4 regions of the Pantoea sp. X-Soil-ISGK-421 genome follow, and region 1 is predicted to be linked to each of the others. Evidence: predicted binding sites of a transcription regulator. Region 1 holds the regulator's gene; each other region holds the start of a gene.
The links. The regulator PurR, encoded in region 1, represses purine synthesis genes. The targets are predictions, from matches to a motif close to CANGCAAACGTTTGCNTG.
Positions count from the first base shown of each region.

Region 2: a site for PurR is predicted at 3,698-3,715, ahead of serA (phosphoglycerate dehydrogenase). Genes of this name have one in related genera too.
Region 3: a site for PurR is predicted at 3,383-3,400, ahead of purH (bifunctional phosphoribosylaminoimidazolecarboxamide formyltransferase/IMP cyclohydrolase). Genes of this name have one in related genera too.
Region 4: a site for PurR is predicted at 3,755-3,772, ahead of gcvT (glycine cleavage system aminomethyltransferase GcvT). Genes of this name have one in related genera too.

Region 1 is NZ_AP035979.1:1,802,380-1,807,850, forward strand. Features, by position in the region: gene punC (purine nucleoside transporter PunC) at 1-1,143, opposite strand, end outside; gene punR (DNA-binding transcriptional activator PunR) at 1,254-2,165, shown strand; gene purR (HTH-type transcriptional repressor PurR) at 2,162-3,187, opposite strand; gene cydH (cytochrome bd-I oxidase subunit CydH) at 3,461-3,550, shown strand; gene AC6I8K_RS08440 (C40 family peptidase) at 3,607-4,398, opposite strand; gene AC6I8K_RS08445 (Grx4 family monothiol glutaredoxin) at 4,763-5,098, shown strand; gene rnt (ribonuclease T) at 5,134-5,471, opposite strand, start outside.
Region 2 is NZ_AP035979.1:3,271,555-3,277,025, reverse strand. Features, by position in the region: gene AC6I8K_RS15220 (MFS transporter) at 1-785, opposite strand, end outside; gene AC6I8K_RS15215 (oxidative stress defense protein) at 1,004-1,732, shown strand; gene AC6I8K_RS15210 (LysR family transcriptional regulator ArgP) at 1,769-2,674, opposite strand; gene rpiA (ribose-5-phosphate isomerase RpiA) at 2,856-3,515, shown strand; gene serA (phosphoglycerate dehydrogenase) at 3,795-5,033, shown strand; gene AC6I8K_RS15195 (5-formyltetrahydrofolate cyclo-ligase) at 5,073-5,471, opposite strand, start outside.
Region 3 is NZ_AP035979.1:294,187-299,657, reverse strand. Features, by position in the region: rRNA gene AC6I8K_RS01360 (23S ribosomal RNA) at 1-989, opposite strand, end outside; tRNA gene AC6I8K_RS01355 (tRNA-Glu) at 1,204-1,278, opposite strand; rRNA gene AC6I8K_RS01350 (16S ribosomal RNA) at 1,366-2,908, opposite strand; gene purH (bifunctional phosphoribosylaminoimidazolecarboxamide formyltransferase/IMP cyclohydrolase) at 3,538-5,127, shown strand; gene purD (phosphoribosylamine--glycine ligase) at 5,146-5,471, shown strand, end outside.
Region 4 is NZ_AP035979.1:3,264,090-3,269,560, reverse strand. Features, by position in the region: gene pepP (Xaa-Pro aminopeptidase) at 1-1,006, shown strand, start outside; gene ubiH (2-octaprenyl-6-methoxyphenyl hydroxylase) at 1,003-2,181, shown strand; gene ubiI (FAD-dependent 2-octaprenylphenol hydroxylase) at 2,202-3,404, shown strand; gene gcvT (glycine cleavage system aminomethyltransferase GcvT) at 3,827-4,924, shown strand; gene gcvH (glycine cleavage system protein GcvH) at 4,946-5,332, shown strand; gene gcvP (aminomethyl-transferring glycine dehydrogenase) at 5,432-5,471, shown strand, end outside.

The DNA of each region.
Region 1 (5,471 bases):
TCGCTGGCAGACAAACCCCGCCCACGCCAGTACCACGGTGGCCACCATCACTAAAGTCGTGTTAAACAGCGCTTGCTCAAGGCCAGCAGAGACCAACAGGCTGGCGACAAAGCACGATCCTAACTGGAACAAGTTCTGTAATCCGGCCGCTTTGCCGGTGGCGTGCGGGAAGGGCGCTAATGCGCTGGCAACCACAATCGGATAGATCGCGCCATTGGCCAGCGCCATGCCGCAGAATGGCATGAGTAATACGAACAGCGGCGCTGAAGGCATTAAGGCGATAACAAACAGGCTCAGGATGCTCAGGCTATACAGCACCAGCAACCATGGCAACAGTTGTGCACCTTGATAACGATTTAACAGCGTGCGACAGCCAAAACCGCCAATTAAAAACGCAATAGTCTGCGGAATATAACTCAGGCCAATATCGCCCGGTGTCAGGCCAGCAGCGGCGAGAATGAAAGGTGATCCCGTCAGCCAGGCGAAGAAACTCGCCGAGCAAGCAGAATAGATCAAAACGTTACCGCTATAGACGCGCGTGCCCATTAAGGTTAACCAGCCAGGTTGGATACCACCGGCCACTTTTTCGCGCTTAGGCGACGTTAACTGCAGCGTACCGATCAGCAGTACCACCGCGACCAATGTCAGCGTGATAAAGATGCTGCGCCAGTGGAAGTGGCTGATAAGCCAGGCGCCAAGCAGTGGTGCCAGCGCAGGAGACAGCGCAACCAGCGGCATAATCGTTGCAAACACTTTATTCGCTTTGGCTTTTGGATAGTGATCTACCACCAACGCCTGCCAGCTCACGGCTGCAGCACACACGCCAATGGCCTGCACAAAGCGCAGCGCCAACATCAGGCGTACGTCGGTTACCCAAAGCATACCCAGGCAGCCGAGGGCGAAGATGGCTAAACCCGCCAGTAAAATCGGTTTACGTCCATAACGATCCGACAGCGGCCCCCAAAATACCTGTGCACAGGCAAAACCGCCGAGAAACAGACTTAAGCTGGCGCTGATAGTGCCGGGTGCGCTAGCAAAATCACGCTGCATATCGCCAAAGGCGGGTAAATACATATCCGTGGCAAGAAAGCCGAGCATGCTGAGCACGGCGAGATAAGGCATAAATGCTTTAGACGACAACATGTTGATTCTCTTTTGGGCAGGTTGAACGCCGGGGAGTGTAAAAGGATGCAACGCGCTTTGTGAAACGCTAATATTTGCATGGTGCTGTTAAATTTTTTGAAGGCAAAAATATGTGGTCAGAATATGCGCTTGAAGTGGTGGATGCCGTGGCGCGCACCGGCAGTTTTAGCGCGGCCGCGCAGGAGCTGCATCGCGTGCCTTCTGCCGTCAGCTATACCGTGCGTCAGCTGGAAACCTGGTTGGCGGTACCGTTGTTTGAGCGCCAGCATCGCGAAGTGGTCATGACACCAGCCGGCGAGCACTTCGTTCGTGAAGGGCGATCTGTTATCAAAAAAATGCTGGCAACGCGTAGGCAGTGTCAACAACTGGCGAATGGTTGGCGCGGTGAATTGAGTATCGCGGTTGACTGCATTGTAAAACCGCAGCGCACGCGGCAATTAGTGAAGGACTTCTATCGTCATTTTCCCGATATGGAGTTGATTATCAGCTACGAAGTGTTTAACGGAGTGTGGGATGCATTAGCCGATGGCCGGGTAGATGTCGCGATTGGCGCCACGCAGGCAATTCCCGTCGGTGGACGTTTTGCGTTTCAGGATATGGGCGCGCTGAATTGGCGTTGTGTGGTCAGCCCGGATCATCCGCTGGTTAACAGCACGGAACTGGATGATGAAACGTTGCGAGCGTGGCCATCTCTGGTGCTGGAAGATACGTCGCGTGCATTGCCGCGCCGTATGACCTGGACGCTAGATAATCAGCGGCGGCTGGTGGTGCCAGAATGGGAAACCGGGATGGCGTGTTTGCTGGCAGGATTGTGTGTTGGAATGGTGCCGGGCCATTTGGCGCGTCCACTGCTGGACAGTCATAAATTGGTCGAACTGTCGCTGCCGCAAGCCTTTCCTGATAGTCCGTGCTGCGTCAGCTGGGCAGAACAACGCACGTCGCCGGCGCTTGAGTGGTTACTGGCTTATCTGGGGGATGCTGAAACGCTGAACCACGAATGGCTCAGCGAAGTGTCAGCTTAGCGGCGATAATCGCGGAATGGGCCGTACGCCACTGAACGACGTTCAATCAGCGTAGGCTGAACCTCGATGGTTTGTGGATCTTCACGTTTGCTGGTGATGCGATCCAACAGCATTTCCAGCGCTTTTTCACCCAGTTCGGCTTTAGGCTGGTGTACGGTGGTCAGCGCGGGCGTGAAATAGCGCGCGTTGCGCACGTTATCGTAACCAATCACCGAGATATCTTGCGGTACACGCAAACCCATCTCATCGGCGGCACAAATTGCGCCCATCGCCATAATATCGCCGCCGCAGAACACGGCGGTTGGGCGCTGTTTCTGGTTAAGAATCTGCTGCATGGCCTGATAACCGGATTCAGGTTCAAAGTCGCCCTGAACCACCCATTCTGGACGCACTGTAATGCCTGCTTCGTTCATCGCCTGCAGAAATCCTGCGTGACGTCCGCCGCCGGTGTTGCGCTCCATCTGGCCAGGGATGGCACCAATATCGCGATGGCCACGTTCAATCAGATAACGCCCGGCGAGATAGCCGCCTTGAAACGCGTTGTCCTGCACCGTATCGGTAAAATCACCGCGCGAAGCACCCCAATCCATGACGACCATCGGGATATTGCGGTTCTCTTCCAGCATTTGCAGTAAATCGTCCGGATACTCAGAACACATCACCAGCAAACCATCGACGCGCTTTTGCGCCATCATCGACAGATAGGCGCGCTGTTTTTGCAGATCGTTGTGCGCATTGCCGAGAATCAACGTATAGCCGCGTTCGAAACAACGATTCTCCACCGCTTCGATAATTTCAGCAAAATAGGGCGCTTCACTGGACGTTGCCAGCAGACCTAAGGTTTTGGTGTGATTCACTTTGAGACTACGCGCCACGGCACTTGGCGAGTAGTGTAATTGTTTGATCGCTTCCCATACGGCGTTACGCGTTTCTTCCGCAACGAAACGCGTTTTGTTGATGACATGCGAAACCGTGGTGGTTGAGACACCTGCGCGTTTTGCGACATCTTTAATTGTTGCCATGAAAATGGTACTCCTGGTCTTATCGCAACTTACTGATAAGTATATTGTTAAACGTTTGCGTCTGCTAACGCTTTTACAGCTCAAAAGGCGGGCAAAACGGGGTGTTATAGCAGACGAAATCACTTCATTATGCTGAAAATACAGCACGCGCAAAATCTGTTGCGCAACGAAAGGCGGCGATTCTAACAAGCCCGCGCGGATAACACGAGATTTTTGCCGATTGCTGTGCGAAAATCGCGTTAACCCTATTAATTGTGTGACTAAGGAGTTGTGATGAATACTGACCTGAAGCTGGCGCTAATGACCACTGTTGGCGCACTGTTGATGATTATCGCCTTCAGTTTTACCGCGATCATGCATTAACAAAAAAGCCGGAGCTGTGTGCAGCATCCGGCTTTTTTCTGTTTGTTGCGCAACAATTAGCGAATGGTTTTTGGCGTCATCATACGACGCGCGCCCACATAGTGTTTCTGCCAGTAATCCTCTCCCAAAGCGCTAATCTGAATATCTTTGCCGGTACGCGGCGACTGAATGAATTTGCCGTTGCCGAGATAAACACCAACATGATCAGCGGTGCCGCGATTGTTAATGCGGAAGAACACCAGATCCCCTTTCTCCAGCATTTCACGTTTGATCGGGGAAGCATCACGCAAGTGATACATCTCATTGGCGGTGCGCGGAAATTTGAATTTCACCAGATCTTTATAGGCGTACCAGACCAATCCACTGCAGTCGAAACCGGTATGTGGCGAGGTGCCGCCCCATTGATAAGGTTTACCGAGTTGGCCCATTAATTTGGTCATCGCCGTTTCACGCGCTTTTTGATAACGCTGGCGGTGCGACTTACTCATTTTGATGCCGGTAAGCGCAACCGCTTCGTCATCAACCACCACTTCGGGAGATTTCTTCACCAGGCGTTGATGACCGTATTTCTTAGCGGTAAGTTTCAGCGGGGATTTTTTGCTGGTGGTTTTGTGCAGCGCGGTTTCAGTTTTGGTCTGTTTTTTTAGTTTGAATTTTTGGACAGCAGTCAGGCGCGATTTTTTTGTGGTGGTTTTCACCGGACGTCGTTTGCGGCGCTCGTCTTCACGTGCGCTCTTTTTCTCTGCTTTGAGCGAGCTGGCATTAACGGGTGCATGCGGAGATGCAGCAGCCACATTAAAGAACAGTTGGGCTAAAGCCAGTATGAAAAGCGTAATTAGTAGACGCATAATCCGGTTACAGGTTAAGCAGGCTGAATGAACACAGACTGCGGCAAAGTGAGAGAAATCTGATCAAGTGACCAGCGCCGAGGCAATTCTAATCCACTTTTTTTCCAAAAGGTAAGGCCTTTTTCCATTAATATGTTACCAGATTGATTCTGTAGCAAAAATGAGCGATTTCAGCTGGTTAACCCAGCGAAACTATTGCTAATTATTAATTTATTAATGCCAATTAATGATATGAAAATGTTATTTGTCATGAATTGACTTAACAAACATGGCGATTAGCAGGCGCAAACACAAAATCCCGTTTTCAGTACGGGAGCGAAATCGCTACAATAAACAAACACGAAGTGAAGGATTAAGGAAGGCAATAATGAGTACTGTTGAAAAAATTCAGCGTCAGATCGCAGAAAACCCGATTCTGCTGTACATGAAAGGTTCCCCGAAGCTGCCAAGCTGCGGTTTCTCGGCGCAGGCCGTGCAGGCGCTTTCCGCATGCGGCGAGCGTTTCGCCTATGTGGACATTCTGCAGAACCCGGATATCCGTGCTGAAATGCCAAAATACGCGAACTGGCCAACCTTCCCGCAGCTGTGGGTTGATGGTGAGCTGGTCGGCGGCTGCGACATCATCGTGGAAATGTTCCAGCGCGGCGAACTTCAGCCGCTGCTGAAAGAGACCGCTGAGAAATATAAAGAAGCGGAATAATGCAGAAGGCCGACACATGTCGGCCTTTTCTTTGGCTATTCGACGGACGCGTCGTCAGCGGGTTCTTCACTGAAAGCCAATGGCCAGCCACCAAGGCGTTTCCAGCGATTCACCAGCTCACAGAACAGCGTCGCGGTTTGCTCGGTGTCATACAGCGCCGAATGCGCTTGCGTACTATCAAACTCCATTCCCGCTGCTTTGCAGGCTTTCGCCAATACGGTTTGCCCCAACACTAATCCGCTTAATGCCGCAGTATCAAACGTGGCGAAAGGGTGGAACGGATTGCGTTTCAGGCTGGCGCGTTCTGCGGCCGCCATGACAAAGTTAAGATCGAAAGTGGCATTGTGCGCCACAATAATGGCGCGATTACAGC
Region 2 (5,471 bases), 1.5 Mb from region 1:
AAGAACCAGAATGTGGCAGAAATGGTGAACTGACCAATATAGATGCCGACCAGTTTGCGGCTGCGGAACATCTGCGCCAGGTCGCTCCAGCGCGCTTTGGGTTGCTGTGTGTTTTGCCGGCTCTCCAGCAGCGCACCGTTGTTACGCAGATAGTTGAGCTCAGCTTCGGACACACCTTTATGCTGATTGGGTTCGCGGTAGAGCCAATACCACACCAGCGCCCACACCATACCCGCGAGGCCGGTAAGCAAAAACAGCCCGCGCCAGCCAAACGCATCCTGCAGATGAAACAGCAGCGGCGTCATACAGGCCAGACCAACAAACTGCGCTGAAGAGTAGATGCCGATAGCCGTAGCGCGCTCCTGCTCCGGGAACCAACTGGAGATCACCCGGTTGTTGGACGGCATTACTGGCGCTTCGAACGCACCCACGCCGAGTCGCAGACCAAACAGCGCACCAAAACTGTTGGCAAGCGCATGCAACGCGGTGATTAACGACCAGGCGAACAATCCCACGCCATACACCACGCGGGCGCCGAGCCGATCGATCAGAAATCCACCGGGGATCTGTAAAGCAGCGTAGATCCAGCCAAATGCGGAGAAGATCAATCCCATCTCCATCGGTGTGAAGCGTAATTCGCCTGCCATTTGCGTCGCGGCAACCGACAAGTTTGTCCGATCCATATAGTTGATAATGATGTTTATAAACACCAGACCGAGCATCAGAAAGCGCGTGCGTCCAGCGCGAACGCTGGTGGCAGTTTGGCTGAGCGGCTGTTCTGTCATATTGCACTCTCCCGAACTCTGTTTTGTTTCTTTAATAGAAACGTTTAACTGTTTTTTTGGCGAATCTGTGCAGCTAAATTTGCGATCGCGGCAACGCAAAAACAGCAGAGTGCCCGAACTTTTTGTTGATTCAAAACTCTGAGCATCACGCATGGTAATGTGTTTTGGGTTTAGCCATAGTGGCGACCTGCAAATTGAACCCCTCAAGGAGGACTTTCGTGAAACTAAAAGCATTGGCGCTGGCCGCCGTAATGAGCACGGGCGCGCTGTCCGGTTTCGTTCAGGCAGGCGAATTGCCGAATGGACCGCATGTGGTGACTTCTGGACAGGCAAGCGTTGATGCCACGCCAGATCTCGCGACGCTCGCTATTGTGGTGAATGTTTCGTCGAAAGACGCGGCGGAAGCGAAAAAACAAGCTGATGACCGCGTGGCGCAATATTTTGATTTCCTGCAAAAGAACGGTATCGAGAAAAAAGATATTGATGCGGCAAACCTCAGCACGCAGCCGGAGTACGATTACACCAAAGAAGGTAAGTCGGTGCTAAAAGGTTATCGTGCAGAGCGTCAGGTACAGGTGACGTTACGTCAGCTGGACAAGCTGAATGAGCTGCTGGATGGTGCGTTAAAATCCGGCCTGAATGAAATCCGTTCGGTAGAATTGGGTGTCGCGAATCCAGACAGCTACAAAGAGAAGGCGCGCAAAGTGGCGATTGCCAATGCGACACAGCAGGCAAGCGCACTGGCAGAAGGGTTTAACGCTAAGTTAGGTTCGGTTTACAGCATTCGCTACCACGTTGCCAACTATCAACCGATGCCGATGGCGCGCATGTATAAAGCCGCCGCTGCACCAGCCGATACCACTGCGCAGCAAACCTACGAGCAGCAGAGTATTCATTTTGACGATCAGGTGGATGTGGTCTTCGAAATTAAACCGAATACGCCGTAAGGTTTATGCGGGTCGCCAATGATGGCGACCCGATTATTACGCAGGCAAAACATCCTGACGCAGCACGCGATGTCCGTGCGCAATCAGTGCGTCGGTTACGCTGCGCATTAAGCGACTTTCCGGGGCAAATCGATGCCAGTACAGCATACGACGCTGATATAAACCTGGCGTCAAATCCACCAGCTCACCTTGCGCCAATTCCCGCTCAATCTGCAAATGCGGAATCATACAGCACACCGAACCTTGACGCGCCAGCTGCACAAAGGCCTCTGACGAGTTAACGATGTGGCAGGGCACGCTGCCCGGTGATAGGTCAAAATTCTGCTGCAAAAACGCCTGATGCATATCATCCAGATGATCAAACGCCACTGCCGGCGCTTTCAGCAGCGCAGAGCGCGTTACGCCATTCGGAAAATAGCGTGCAGCAAAATCAGGTGAAGCACAGAACAGATAATCGAGCGCGCCCAATTGATCCACTAAGCAGCTTGGCAATGGCTGCGGCTGGATACTCACCGCGCCAACCACTTCACCGCGACGCAGACGTTCCTGCGTGCGGGTTTCATCTTCTACCTGCAAATTCAGGCGCACCGGCGAATCGGCCAGTACATCCTTCAGCGCGGGGAGCAGCCAGGTGGCGAGACTATCGGCGTTGACCGCGAGCGACAGCAGCAGCGGCGTGGTTCCGCCATTATCGTCGCCCAGCCACTCCTCTTCCAGCAGCTCAACCTGATGCAACAACGCCAGCAGTTTTTGACCCTGCTCGGTTGGACGCGGCGGCACGGTACGCACCAGCAGCGGCTGACCAAATAAATTTTCCAGCTGTTTAATACGCTGCGAAACCGCAGATTGGGTAATGCAGAGTTTTTGTGCGGCACGCTCAAAGCCGCGCTCGCGAATCACAGCATCCAGCGCCTGAAGCGTTCGATAATCCGGGCGTTTCATTGTTGTTCTCTCTCGTTCAGGGTGGACATTACTATGCCATAAAACTGTCAAATTGTGCTGCGACGCTTTTTTGCGGGCTGGCTTCCAAAGCGTTAAATCGGCTGTCTAACAGTCGCGCTTTTTTACAGCGCCTTGTTTTATACTACGCGCACTTCGATGTCGCACAGGTTTTAAACATATCATGACCCAGGATGAACTGAAAAAAGCGGTAGGTTGGGCAGCGCTGCAGTACGTAGAACCAGGCACAATTGTCGGCGTGGGCACGGGATCAACTGCAGCGCATTTCATTGATGCGCTTGGCACCATGAAGAATCAGATTGAAGGTGCGGTTTCCAGTTCGGAAGCGTCAACGGCAAAACTGAAAGCGTTAGGCATTCATGTTTTCGATCTCAACGAAATTGATGAGCTGTCGATTTACGTGGATGGTGCTGATGAAATTAATCCGCAGATGCAGATGATTAAGGGCGGCGGCGCAGCGCTGACGCGTGAGAAAATCGTTGCGGCAGTGGCGAAAAAATTCATCTGCATCGCCGATGCTTCGAAAGAAGTTGATGTGTTGGGCCACTTCCCGCTACCGGTTGAAGTGATTCCCATGGCACGTTCGTTTGTGGCTCGTGAATTAGTCAAGCTCGGCGGCTTGCCGGAATATCGTCAAAACGTCATTACCGACAACGGCAACATTATTCTCGACGTGCATAATCTGCGTATTCTCAATCCTGGCGAGCTGGAAAAAACCATCAATGCGCTGCCGGGTGTGGTGACTGTTGGCTTGTTTGCTGACCGTGGCGCGGATGTCGCGCTGATCGGCACCGCTGACGGTGTGAAAACCATCGTAAAATGATCTGTCCGGCGCGCGTGATGCGCCGGTTATTTCCATCCGCAAAACATCTTTTCTCGCCAGGCTGAAATTTGGTGACTTATGTCACAAAAGATTCATCAGCAGTGAGTTCGTACTTCGTCCACCCAGGATGTCACGATTTTGTACGGCATTGTGCTGTCTCCGCGTGGGCGCGTGCTGGCGCCCAGGCAATCGTTTGTATTGCTGCGCACGAAATTTTTGATATTTTGACAGAAGGCTACCTTATGGTAGTCCTCATTGAATTCTGAATAGGGTCGGGAAATGGCAAAGGTATCACTGGAAAAAGACAAGATTAAGTTCCTGCTGGTGGAAGGCGTTCACCAGAGTGCGCTGGAAAACCTGCGTGCAGCAGGCTACACCAACATCGAGTTTCACAAAGGGGCGCTGGATGCGGAGTCGCTGAAATCCTCCATCCGCGATGCGCACTTCATTGGTATCCGTTCCCGTACCCAACTGACCGAAGAGATCTTTGCTGCCGCGGAAAAGCTGGTGGCAGTCGGTTGCTTCTGTATCGGTACTAACCAGGTTGACCTCGGCGCTGCAGCGAAGCGCGGTGTGCCGGTGTTTAACGCACCGTTCTCCAACACCCGTTCAGTTGCTGAACTGGTGATTGGCGAAATGCTGCTGATGCTGCGCGGCATTCCTGAAGCCAATGCCAAAGCGCACCGAGGTATCTGGAATAAAGTGGCGAACGGTTCGTTTGAAGCACGCGGCAAGAAACTGGGCATCATCGGTTATGGTCACATCGGCATGCAGCTGGGTGTGCTGGCCGAGAGCCTGGGCATGCACGTGTTCTTTTACGATATTGAAAGCAAGCTGCCGCTCGGTAATGCGACCCAGGTGCGCCATCTGTCCGATCTGCTTAATATGAGCGATGTGGTGAGCCTGCACGTTCCTGAAACGCAATCTACGCAGAATATGATTGGTGCTGAAGAGCTGGCATTAATGAAACCGGGTTCGCTACTGATCAACGCCGCGCGCGGTACCGTGATCGATATCCCAGCGCTGTGTGAGGCTCTGGCGAACAAACATTTGGGCGGCGCAGCGATCGACGTCTTCCCGGTTGAGCCTGCAACCAACAGCGAACCGTTTAACTCTCCGCTGTGCGAGTTCGACAACGTCATCCTGACGCCACACATCGGTGGTTCGACCCAGGAAGCGCAGGAGAATATTGGTCTGGAAGTGTCGGGCAAGCTGGCGAAATACTCGGACAATGGTTCTACGCTGTCTGCCGTTAATTTCCCGGAAGTTTCGCTGCCGATGCATGCGGCAAGTGTCAGTCGTCTGCTGCACATCCATGAGAACCGTCCGGGTGTGCTGACGGCTATCAACCAGATTTTCGCCGAGCAGGGTATTAACATCGCCGCGCAGTATCTGCAAACCACGCCGATTATGGGTTACGTGGTGATTGATATTGATGCTGAGCAGGATGCGGCGGATAAAGCGCTGCAGGCGATGAAGGCCATTCCGGGCACCATCCGTGCCCGTCTGCTGTACTGATTAAACAGGGCGCCCTTGGCGCCCTTTGTTTTTCCCTTCTTACGCTTCCCATTGCCACAGTTTTGATGGCGTCAGTATCGCGGGCAGCGGCACATCCCATGCGGCCACCGGCAGCGCTTCCACACGCTGACAATCGTGCGCAATCCCCACGGGAAGCAACCCATGTTGCTGCCAGTTTTGCAGCGTGCGGTCATAGAATCCGCCACCCATACCTAAGCGTTGGCCTGCATGGTCAAACGCCACCAGCGGCACCAGCATGACATCGAGCTGATCCAGCGTTGCCAGTTGTGTGATATCTAACGGCGGTTCCGGAATGCGTAGCTTGTTTGGCGTGAGTGAAGTTTCGGGTGTGTAACGGATGAACAACAGATTGCCTGGCGAGAAGGGATGTAGCACCGGCAGATAAACCTGCTTTTTATGCTGCCACAGTTTGGCGAT
Region 3 (5,471 bases), 1.5 Mb from region 1:
TGGGTTGTTTCCCTCTTCACGACGGACGTTAGCACCCGCCGTGTGTCTCCCGTGATAACATTCTTCGGTATTCGCAGTTTGCATCGGGTTGGTAAGCCGGGATGGCCCCCTAGCCGAAACAGTGCTCTACCCCCGAAGATGAGTTCACGAGGCGCTACCTAAATAGCTTTCGGGGAGAACCAGCTATCTCCCGGTTTGATTGGCCTTTCACCCCCAGCCACAAGTCATCCGCTAATTTTTCAACATTAGTCGGTTCGGTCCTCCAGTTAGTGTTACCCAACCTTCAACCTGCCCATGGCTAGATCACCGGGTTTCGGGTCTATACCCTGCAACTTAACGCCCAGTTAAGACTCGGTTTCCCTGCGGCTCCCCTATACGGTTAACCTTGCTACAGAATATAAGTCGCTGACCCATTATACAAAAGGTACGCAGTCACCCCCATAAATGGAGGCTCCCACTGCTTGTACGTACACGGTTTCAGGTTCTGTTTCACTCCCCTCGCCGGGGTTCTTTTCGCCTTTCCCTCACGGTACTGGTTCACTATCGGTCAGTCAGGAGTATTTAGCCTTGGAGGATGGTCCCCCCATATTCAGACAGGATACCACGTGTCCCGCCCTACTCTTCGAACTCACAGAATGTGCACTTTCGTGTACGGGGCTATCACCCGGTATCGCGCGACTTTCCAGACGCTTCCACTAACGCACAAACTGATTCAGGTTCTGGGCTGTTCCCCGTTCGCTCGCCGCTACTGGGGGAATCTCGGTTGATTTCTTTTCCTCTGGGTACTTAGATGTTTCAGTTCCCCAGGTTCGCCTCGCAACACTATGTATTCATGTTGCGATGATGCACTGAGTGCACCGGGTTTCCCCATTCGGACATCGTCGGCTGTAGCGGTTCATATCACCTTACCGACGCTTTACGCAGATTAGCACGTCCTTCATCGCCTCTGACTGCCAGGGCATCCACCGTGTACGCTTAGTCGCTTAACCTCACAACCCACAGGCGTTTTTCAACGCTGCAGACTGCAAGCATTTGAGAGACTCGAACATGTCGTTATTCATTTCCTATTACGGAGAAATGAGCCAACACGTCGTTTCAATTTTCAGCTTGTTCCGGATTGTTAAAGAGCAATATCTCAAACATGACGGTTACGTCAGTTTTGAGATATTTCGTGGAGACACCTTTCACCTGTCACCAAGCAAGTGGCGTCCCCTAGGGGATTCGAACCCCTGTTGCCGCCGTGAAAGGGCGGAGTCCTAACCGCTAGACGAAGGGGACACGATGTGTCACGACTTCGCAGCCGTCTTGCTCATTACTTTCTATCAGACAATCTGTGTGAGCACTACGCGGGAAGGTATCTTCAGGTAAGGAGGTGATCCAACCGCAGGTTCCCCTACGGTTACCTTGTTACGACTTCACCCCAGTCATGAATCACAAAGTGGTAAGCGCCCTCCCGAAGGTTAAGCTACCTACTTCTTTTGCAACCCACTCCCATGGTGTGACGGGCGGTGTGTACAAGGCCCGGGAACGTATTCACCGTAGCATTCTGATCTACGATTACTAGCGATTCCGACTTCACGGAGTCGAGTTGCAGACTCCGATCCGGACTACGACGCACTTTATGAGGTCCGCTTGCTCTCGCGAGGTCGCTTCTCTTTGTATGCGCCATTGTAGCACGTGTGTAGCCCTACTCGTAAGGGCCATGATGACTTGACGTCATCCCCACCTTCCTCCAGTTTATCACTGGCAGTCTCCTTTGAGTTCCCGGCATTACCCGCTGGCAACAAAGGATAAGGGTTGCGCTCGTTGCGGGACTTAACCCAACATTTCACAACACGAGCTGACGACAGCCATGCAGCACCTGTCTCAGAGTTCCCGAAGGCACCAAAGCATCTCTGCTAAGTTCTCTGGATGTCAAGAGTAGGTAAGGTTCTTCGCGTTGCATCGAATTAAACCACATGCTCCACCGCTTGTGCGGGCCCCCGTCAATTCATTTGAGTTTTAACCTTGCGGCCGTACTCCCCAGGCGGTCGACTTAACGCGTTAGCTCCGGAAGCCACTCCTCAAGGGAACAACCTCCAAGTCGACATCGTTTACGGCGTGGACTACCAGGGTATCTAATCCTGTTTGCTCCCCACGCTTTCGCACCTGAGCGTCAGTCTTTGTCCAGGGGGCCGCCTTCGCCACCGGTATTCCTCCAGATCTCTACGCATTTCACCGCTACACCTGGAATTCTACCCCCCTCTACAAGACTCTAGCCTGCCAGTTTCGAATGCAGTTCCCAGGTTAAGCCCGGGGATTTCACATCCGACTTGACAGACCGCCTGCGTGCGCTTTACGCCCAGTAATTCCGATTAACGCTTGCACCCTCCGTATTACCGCGGCTGCTGGCACGGAGTTAGCCGGTGCTTCTTCTGCGGGTAACGTCAATCGGTAAGGTTATTAACCTTACCGCCTTCCTCCCCGCTGAAAGTACTTTACAACCCGAAGGCCTTCTTCATACACGCGGCATGGCTGCATCAGGCTTGCGCCCATTGTGCAATATTCCCCACTGCTGCCTCCCGTAGGAGTCTGGACCGTGTCTCAGTTCCAGTGTGGCTGGTCATCCTCTCAGACCAGCTAGGGATCGTCGCCTAGGTGAGCCATTACCCCACCTACTAGCTAATCCCATCTGGGCACATCCGATGGTGTGAGGCCCGAAGGTCCCCCACTTTGGTCTTGCGACGTTATGCGGTATTAGCTACCGTTTCCAGTAGTTATCCCCCTCCATCGGGCAGTTTCCCAGACATTACTCACCCGTCCGCCACTCGTCACCCAAGGAGCAAGCTCCTCTGTGCTACCGTTCGACTTGCATGTGTTAGGCCTGCCGCCAGCGTTCAATCTGAGCCATGATCAAACTCTTCAATTTAAGTTTGATTTGCTGCAACGAGTGCAGCGATGCTCATCTGTAAAACGTCATAATGAATTTCATTATGTGTTCACTCGTGAGACTTGATATTTTTTGCGTCCGGAGACGCTGATATCAATCCTGCGAGTGCCCACACAGATTGTCTGATAAATTGTTAAAGAGCGTTGCGAGCAGCGGGTTAACCGTCTGTCGCGAGGTGGCGTATATTACGCTTTCCTCCTTCGGAGTCAAACACTTTTTTTTCAGCGTTTTCATCCGGCGGAAGTTCTTTCGAAACTTCCTCATCAACACCACATTTCGTAAACCGTTGTGCCGTGTTGATGGATGCGCATTATAGGGAGTTGTTCTCAGGGCGCAACCGCTAAATTCAATAAAAACAACCGTTCGCTGCATTCCACAGCAAAACCCCGCCTTATACGCAGTTACACACATAGTTATCCACACTCTGCTGCACAAATGAATTTAGGCGAGCATCACGCAAACGTTTTCGCTACAATGCCCGGCGACGTCAAGGATGCCCCTTTTGGGGCGTTACATGAGGCAAGTGATTCCTTCTATATAGAAGAGAAGCACTAAGCTTGATGTAACGCTCTTTTTTACGCGAAACAAAGCCAAGGGATAAAACCACCATGCAACAACGTCGTCCTGTACGCCGCGCTCTGCTCAGTGTCTCTGATAAAGCCGGTATCCTCGAATTTGCTCAGGCACTCTCCAGTCGTGGTGTTGAGCTGCTCTCCACAGGCGGTACTGCACGTCTGCTGGCAGATGCGGGCCTGCCCGTCACCGAAGTTTCTGACTACACCGGTTTCCCGGAAATGATGGATGGACGCGTCAAAACGCTGCACCCAAAAGTGCATGGCGGCATTTTGGGGCGTCGTGGTCAGGATGATGCGATTATGGCTGAACACGCCATTAATCCTATCGATATGGTGGTAGTGAACCTTTATCCCTTTGCCCAAACCGTTGCCAAACCCGATTGCTCATTAGCGGATGCGGTCGAGAACATCGACATTGGTGGCCCAACGATGGTTCGCTCCGCGGCGAAGAACCACAAAGACGTGGCGATTGTGGTGAAGAGCAGCGATTACAAGGCGATTATTGCTGAGCTGGATGCCAACGAAAACTCGCTCACGCTAGAAACACGTTTTGATCTGGCCATTAAAGCCTTCGAACATACCGCCGCTTACGACAGCATGATTGCCAACTACTTCGGTAGCCTGGTACCAGCCTATCATGGCGACAGCAAAGAACCTGCTGGCCGCTTCCCGCGCACGCTCAACCTTAACTTCATTAAGAAGCAGGATATGCGTTACGGCGAGAACAGCCATCAGGATGCAGCCTTCTATATAGAAGAGAATGTGGCTGAAGCGTCTATTGCCACCGCGCAGCAGGTTCAGGGCAAAGCACTCTCCTACAACAATATCGCCGATACCGATGCCGCACTCGAATGTGTGAAAGAGTTCGACGAAGCCGCTTGCGTGATCGTCAAACATGCTAACCCTTGCGGTGTGGCGGTTGGCGGTTCGATTCTCGACGCTTACGAGCGAGCCTACAAGACTGACCCGACTTCTGCTTTTGGCGGCATCATCGCCTTCAACCGCGAGCTGGACGAAGCCACCGCGCAGGCGATCATCAGCCGTCAGTTTGTTGAAGTGATCATCGCCCCATCCGCCAGCGAAGCTGCATTGAAAGTCACCGCCGCCAAGCAGAACGTACGCGTTCTGGTGTGTGGTCAGTGGCAAGGCCGTGTCGCTGCGCTGGATTTCAAACGTGTAAACGGCGGCGTGCTGGTCCAGGATCGCGATCTGGGCATGGTTGATGCCAGCCAGCTGCGCGTTGTTAGCAAGCGTCAGCCAACTGAACAGGAACTGCGTGACGCGTTGTTCTGCTGGAAAGTGGCGAAGTTCGTTAAATCCAATGCCATCGTTTATGCGCGTGACAATATGACCATCGGCATTGGCGCCGGTCAGATGAGCCGCGTTTACTCGGCCAAAATTGCCGGCATTAAAGCGGGTGACGAAGGTTTGGAAGTGAAAGGTTCAGCGATGGCTTCTGACGCCTTCTTCCCATTCCGAGACGGTATCGATGCCGCAGCAGCGGTCGGCATCAGCTGCGTGATTCAACCGGGTGGTTCAATCCGTGATGATGAAGTGATTGCCGCCGCTGATGAGCACGGCATCGCGATGATCTTTACCGACATGCGTCATTTCCGCCATTAATTGTTGGGAGCAGTACTGATGAAAATTTTAGTGATTGGTAATGGCGGACGTGAACACGCACTGGCGTGGAAAGCAGCACAGTCGCCACTGGCGGAAACGGTGTTTGTCGCGCCAGGCAATGCGGGCACCGCGCTGGAACCGGCTCTGCAAAACGTGGCAATCAGCGCTACCGACGTTCCCGCGCTGCTGGCTTTTGCGCAGCAGGAAAAAATCGATCTGACCATCGTGGGACCGGAAGCGCCACTGGTGATTGGCGTAGTTGATGCGTTCCGTGCTGCAGGTCTGAAGATCTTTGGCCCAACGCAAGCCGCTGCCCAGTTAGAAGGCTCAAAAGCCTTCACCAA
Region 4 (5,471 bases), 1.5 Mb from region 1:
TTTACCGTGGGATGACATGGGTGAGCAATTGCATCAACTGCTTAACGGCCTGGATATTGTTTATCATGCGCAGGGCGAATATGCAGAAGCGGATCAGCAAGTGTTTAGTGCGCTAGAAAAGCTGCGCCGCGGCTTCCGTCAAAATCTCAGCGCTCCAGATACGGTCACCGACTGGCGTCCATGGGTGCATGACATGCGCCTGTTCAAAAGCGCGGAAGAAATTGAGATTCTGCGCCGCGCCGGCAAAATTAGCGCGCTGGCGCACACGCGAGCGATGCAAGCCTGTCGTCCGGGCATGTTCGAATATCAGCTGGAAGGCGAAATTCATCACGAATTTAATCGCCACGGCGCGCGCTTCCCGTCTTACAACACCATTGTCGGTGCTGGCGAAAACGGCTGCATTCTGCACTACACCGAAAACGAATGTGAAATGCGCGATGGCGATCTCGTGCTGATTGACGCTGGCTGTGAATTCCACGGCTACGCGGGCGATATCACCCGCACCTTCCCGGTCAACGGTAAATTCAGCGAGCCGCAGCGCGCTATCTACGACATCGTGTTGGCATCACTGTACAAAGCGTTGTCGATGTTCCGTCCGGGAATCAGCATCCATGACGTCAATGACGAAGTGGTGCGCATCATGATTACCGGCCTGGTTGATCTCGGCATTCTCGATGGCAACATCGACACGCTGTTTGAAGAGCAGGCACACCGTCCGTTCTTTATGCACGGTTTGAGCCACTGGCTGGGGCTGGATGTACATGATGTCGGTCATTACGGCACACCGAGCCGCGACCGTATCCTTGAGCCGGGCATGGTGCTGACCGTTGAGCCTGGCTTGTATATCGCGCCAGATGCTAAAGTACCGCCGCAATATCGTGGCATTGGTATTCGTATTGAAGATGACATTGTCATCACCGTAAACGGCAATGAGAATCTCACCGACAGCGTGGTGAAAGATGCCGACGCGATCGAAGCGCTAATGGCGGCGGCACGTCACGCATGAGTATTGTGATTGCTGGCGGCGGCATGACCGGTGCGACTCTGGCACTGGCGATTTCACACTTGACGCAAGGCCAGCTGCCGGTGACGTTGATTGAGCGGATTCAGCCCGACAGCCGCGCGCATCCCGGTTTCGACGGACGCGCGATTGCCCTGGCGGCAGGCACGTGTCAGCAGTTAGCGGATATCGACCTGTGGCGCTCACTGGCAGACTGTGCCACGCCCATCACCGATATTCACGTTTCCGATCGCGGTCATACCGGTTTCGTCTCGCTGAAAGCGGAAGAACATCAGGTTCCCGCGCTGGGTCAGGTGGTCGAACTTTTTGATGTCGGTCAGCGGTTGTTTCAGCGCTTACAACAGGCGCCGGGTATCACTGTGCGCTGCCCGGACTATGTGACCTCGGTGTCGCGCACGGCGGATCAGGTGCACGTTACGCTAAACAGCGGCGAACAGTTGCAGGCGGCATTGCTGGTGGCCGCTGATGGTGCGCGTTCACCTTTGGGCGCGTCCTGCGGTATCACCTGGCAACGCGACGATTATCAGCAGTTGGCGGTTATCGCCAATGTGTCGACGCAGCTGCCGCATCAGGGCCGCGCCTTCGAGCGTTTTACCGAGCACGGCCCGCTAGCGCTGTTGCCAATGTCTGGCAATCGCATGTCGCTGGTGTGGTGCCATCCGCTTGACGCGCAAACAATGATTAAGCAGTGGGACGATGCGACCTTCCTGCAAGAATTACAGCGTGCATTTGGCTGGCGTCTGGGGCGTTTTACGCACACCGGTCAGCGCGAGCTTTATCCGCTGGCGCTGCAAACCGCCGAACGTCAGGTGACGCATCGTCTGGCGCTGGTCGGCAATGCGGCACAAACGCTGCATCCGATTGCTGGACAAGGCTTCAACCTTGGTCTGCGCGACGTGATGTCATTGGCAGAAACGCTGGCGGGCGCACATCGTCAGCAGCAGGATCCCGGCAGTTTCGCGGTATTGCAGCACTTTGCCGCGCGACGTCAGCCCGATCGTGCCGCCACCATTGGCGTCACCGACGGTTTAGTCCGACTGTTTGCTAACCGCTATGCGCCGTTGGTAGCAGGACGGAATCTTGGGCTGGTGGCGATGGACCATCTGCCTTGGCTACGAAATCCACTTGCCGCGCGCACGCTCGGCTGGGTTAAGCGTTAAGCACGAATTAAGGGGCAGCAATGCAAACTTTTGATGTGGCAATTGCCGGAGGCGGCATGGTGGGGTTGGCCGTCGCCTGCGGACTACAAGGCAGCGGCTTACGCGTTGCCGTGCTGGAAAAAGCACCCGAGCCACAGTTTGATCCGGCGGCAAATGCGTCGATTCGCGTCTCCGCCATCAACGCTGCCAGCGAACGCCTGCTACAAAAGCTTGATGTCTGGTCGAGCATTCTGGCTCTGCGGGCCAGCGCTTATCACGGCATGGAAGTGTGGGATCAGGACAGCTTCGGTTCTATTAGCTTTGATGATGAGCAGCAGGGTTTGTCGCATCTTGGCCATATTATTGAAAACGAGGTAATTCATAGCGCGTTGTGGCAGCGCGCCAGCCAGAGCAGCGATATCGCGCTGTTTGCCCCGGCGCAGTTGCAGCAAGTGGCATTTGGCGACAACGAAGCCTTCATTACGCTACAAGATGGCAGCATGATGAGCGCGCGTTTACTGGTTGCTGCCGACGGCGCGAATTCGTGGCTGCGCGATAAAGCCGATATTCCACTGACTTTCTGGGATTACGAGCATCACGCGTTGGTGGCGAACATCCGCACCGATATGCCGCATGATGCCATTGCGCGTCAGGTATTCCACGGCGACGGTATTCTGGCCTTCCTGCCGATGCAGGATCCTCACTTATGCTCAATCGTCTGGTCGCTCTCGCCGCAGGAAGCGGCGCGCGTGCAATCGATGCCGGAAGCGCTGTTTAATCAGCAGCTATCGGTAGCGTTTGATATGCGTCTTGGTCTGTGTCAGGTCGAGAGCGAACGTAAAACCTTCCCGCTGACGGCGCGTTATGCGCGCAACTTTGCTGCGCACCGTTTGGCGCTGGTCGGCGATGCCGCCCACACCATACATCCGCTGGCCGGACAAGGCGTGAATCTGGGCTTTATGGACGCGGCTGAACTGATAGGTGAAATTCGCCGACTTCATCAGGAAGGTAAAGACATTGGTCAGCACCTTTATCTGCGTCGCTATGAACGCAGCCGCAAGCATAGCGCGGCGATGATGCTGGCGGGGATGCAGGGTTTCCGTGAGCTGTTTGCCGGCACCCATCCAGCGAAAAAGCTGCTGCGTGATGTTGGCCTCAAGCTCGCCGATACTCTACCGGGCGTCAAACCGTTGATGCTGAAACAGGCGATGGGGTTAAACGATCTACCCCGCTGGATACGCTAATCACATCTGCCAACGGCGCCCAAATGGGCGCCGTTTTTCTTTGCTGCACCGCAATGATGCAACACTGCACCGCAATCGCGCCTCGTTTGATTTATTCTAATTTCACCCCTTAATTCGCATTAGATTAATTCATGTCTTGGCAATGCGAATGCCGGACCATTTCTTAATCCTGTGGCGTCTATTCCCTCATTTTGCTGCATGAAAGTAATTTAGTCGTATTTTGTGCGAGGCTAATCACAATAATGCAGTGATTTATGCTGGTGGCTGTTCGGTGGTTCGTTGAAAGGTGGTAGTGTTTCACCCTCGTTTTCCTCATGGTTAATTGCCGCATTAGGTGATAACTTCAGCATAAAGAGAACGTTTGCGTCCGCCTGTTAAGGCGACGCAGGCGCGTCACACTCACTTGTATTCACAGGATGGTTATGACTCAGCAAACGCCTCTATTCGAACAGCATCAGGCAAGCGGTGCGCGCATGGTGGACTTCCACGGTTGGATGATGCCGCTGCATTACGGCTCGCAAATGGATGAGCATCACGCGGTGCGTAACGATGCCGGCATGTTTGATGTTTCCCACATGACCATTGTCGATCTGCGCGGTGCGCGTACCCGCGAATTCCTGCGCTACTTGCTGGCCAATGATGTCGCCAAGCTAACCCAGCCAGGCAAAGCCCTCTACACCGGCATGTTAAATGCCTCCGCTGGCGTCATTGATGATTTGATTGTTTACTTTATGAGCGAAGATTTCTTCCGTCTGGTGGTCAACTCCGCCACGCGTGAGAAAGATTTGGCGTGGATCAAACAGCATGCACAGCCGTTCGGCGTGGAGCTAATTGAGCGTGACGATTTGGCGCTAATTGCGGTGCAGGGCCCGAACGCGCAGCAAAAAGCGCAAACGCTGTTCAGTGCCGCTCAGCGTGACGCCGTTGCTGGCATGAAGCCGTTCTTTGGCGTACAGGCGGAAAACCTGTTCATCGCGACCACCGGCTATACCGGTGAAGCGGGCTACGAGATTGCCATGCCTGCCACGGAAGCCGCGGCTTTCTGGCAGCAACTGTTGGCCGCAGGTGTTAAACCGGCGGGTCTGGGGGCACGTGACACGCTGCGCCTGGAAGCGGGCATGAACCTGTATGGTCAGGAGATGGATGAAGGCGTTTCGCCGCTGGCCGCCAACATGGGCTGGACTATCAGCTGGGAACCTTCCGACCGTGATTTCATCGGCCGTGACGCGCTGCAAGCACAGCGCGAAAAAGGCACCGAGAAGTTGGTTGGTCTGGTGATGACCGAAAAAGGGGTGTTACGTAACGGTTTGACTGTGCGTTTCACCGATGAACAAGGTCAACCGCAGCAAGGTATTATTACTAGTGGATCCTTCTCACCGACGCTGGGTTACAGCATCGCGCTGGCGCGAGTGCCAGCCGGAGTGGGTGAACAGGCGATTGTGGAAATCCGCAACCGTGAAATGCCCGTGAAAGTGACTAAACCGATTTTTGTTCGCGCCGGTAAGCCGGTCGCCCAGTAATTTTTTCAGGAGAAATGGCCAATGAGCAATGTGCCAAGTGAATTGAAATACCGCGATAGCCACGAGTGGGTCCGTAAAGAAGCCGACGGCACCTTCACTGTAGGTATCACTGAACACGCACAGGAACTGCTGGGCGATATGGTGTTTGTCGACCTGCCAGACGTTGGGGCGACTTTCGCTGCCGGTGATGACTGCGCTGTTGCAGAGTCGGTGAAAGCCGCGTCTGACATCTATGCGCCGCTGAGCGGTGAAATTGTTGCCGTAAATGACCAGCTGGGTGATTCACCAGAGTTAGTCAACAGCGCGCCGTACGCCGATGGTTGGCTGTTCCGCATCAAGGCCAGTGACGAGTCAGAACTCGACGCCATGCTGGATGCGGATGCCTACAAAGCCGCGATCGACGAGTAACCGGTAGTTGCAGAAGGTGGCGCGCTGCGCCGCCTTCTTTTTTATCTGCCTGATTTAACGCCATTTTTGTAACCCAGCCCGATTCAGGATTTACTGCAAATGACCCAGACTCTCAGCCAGCTTGAACATAACGGTGCTT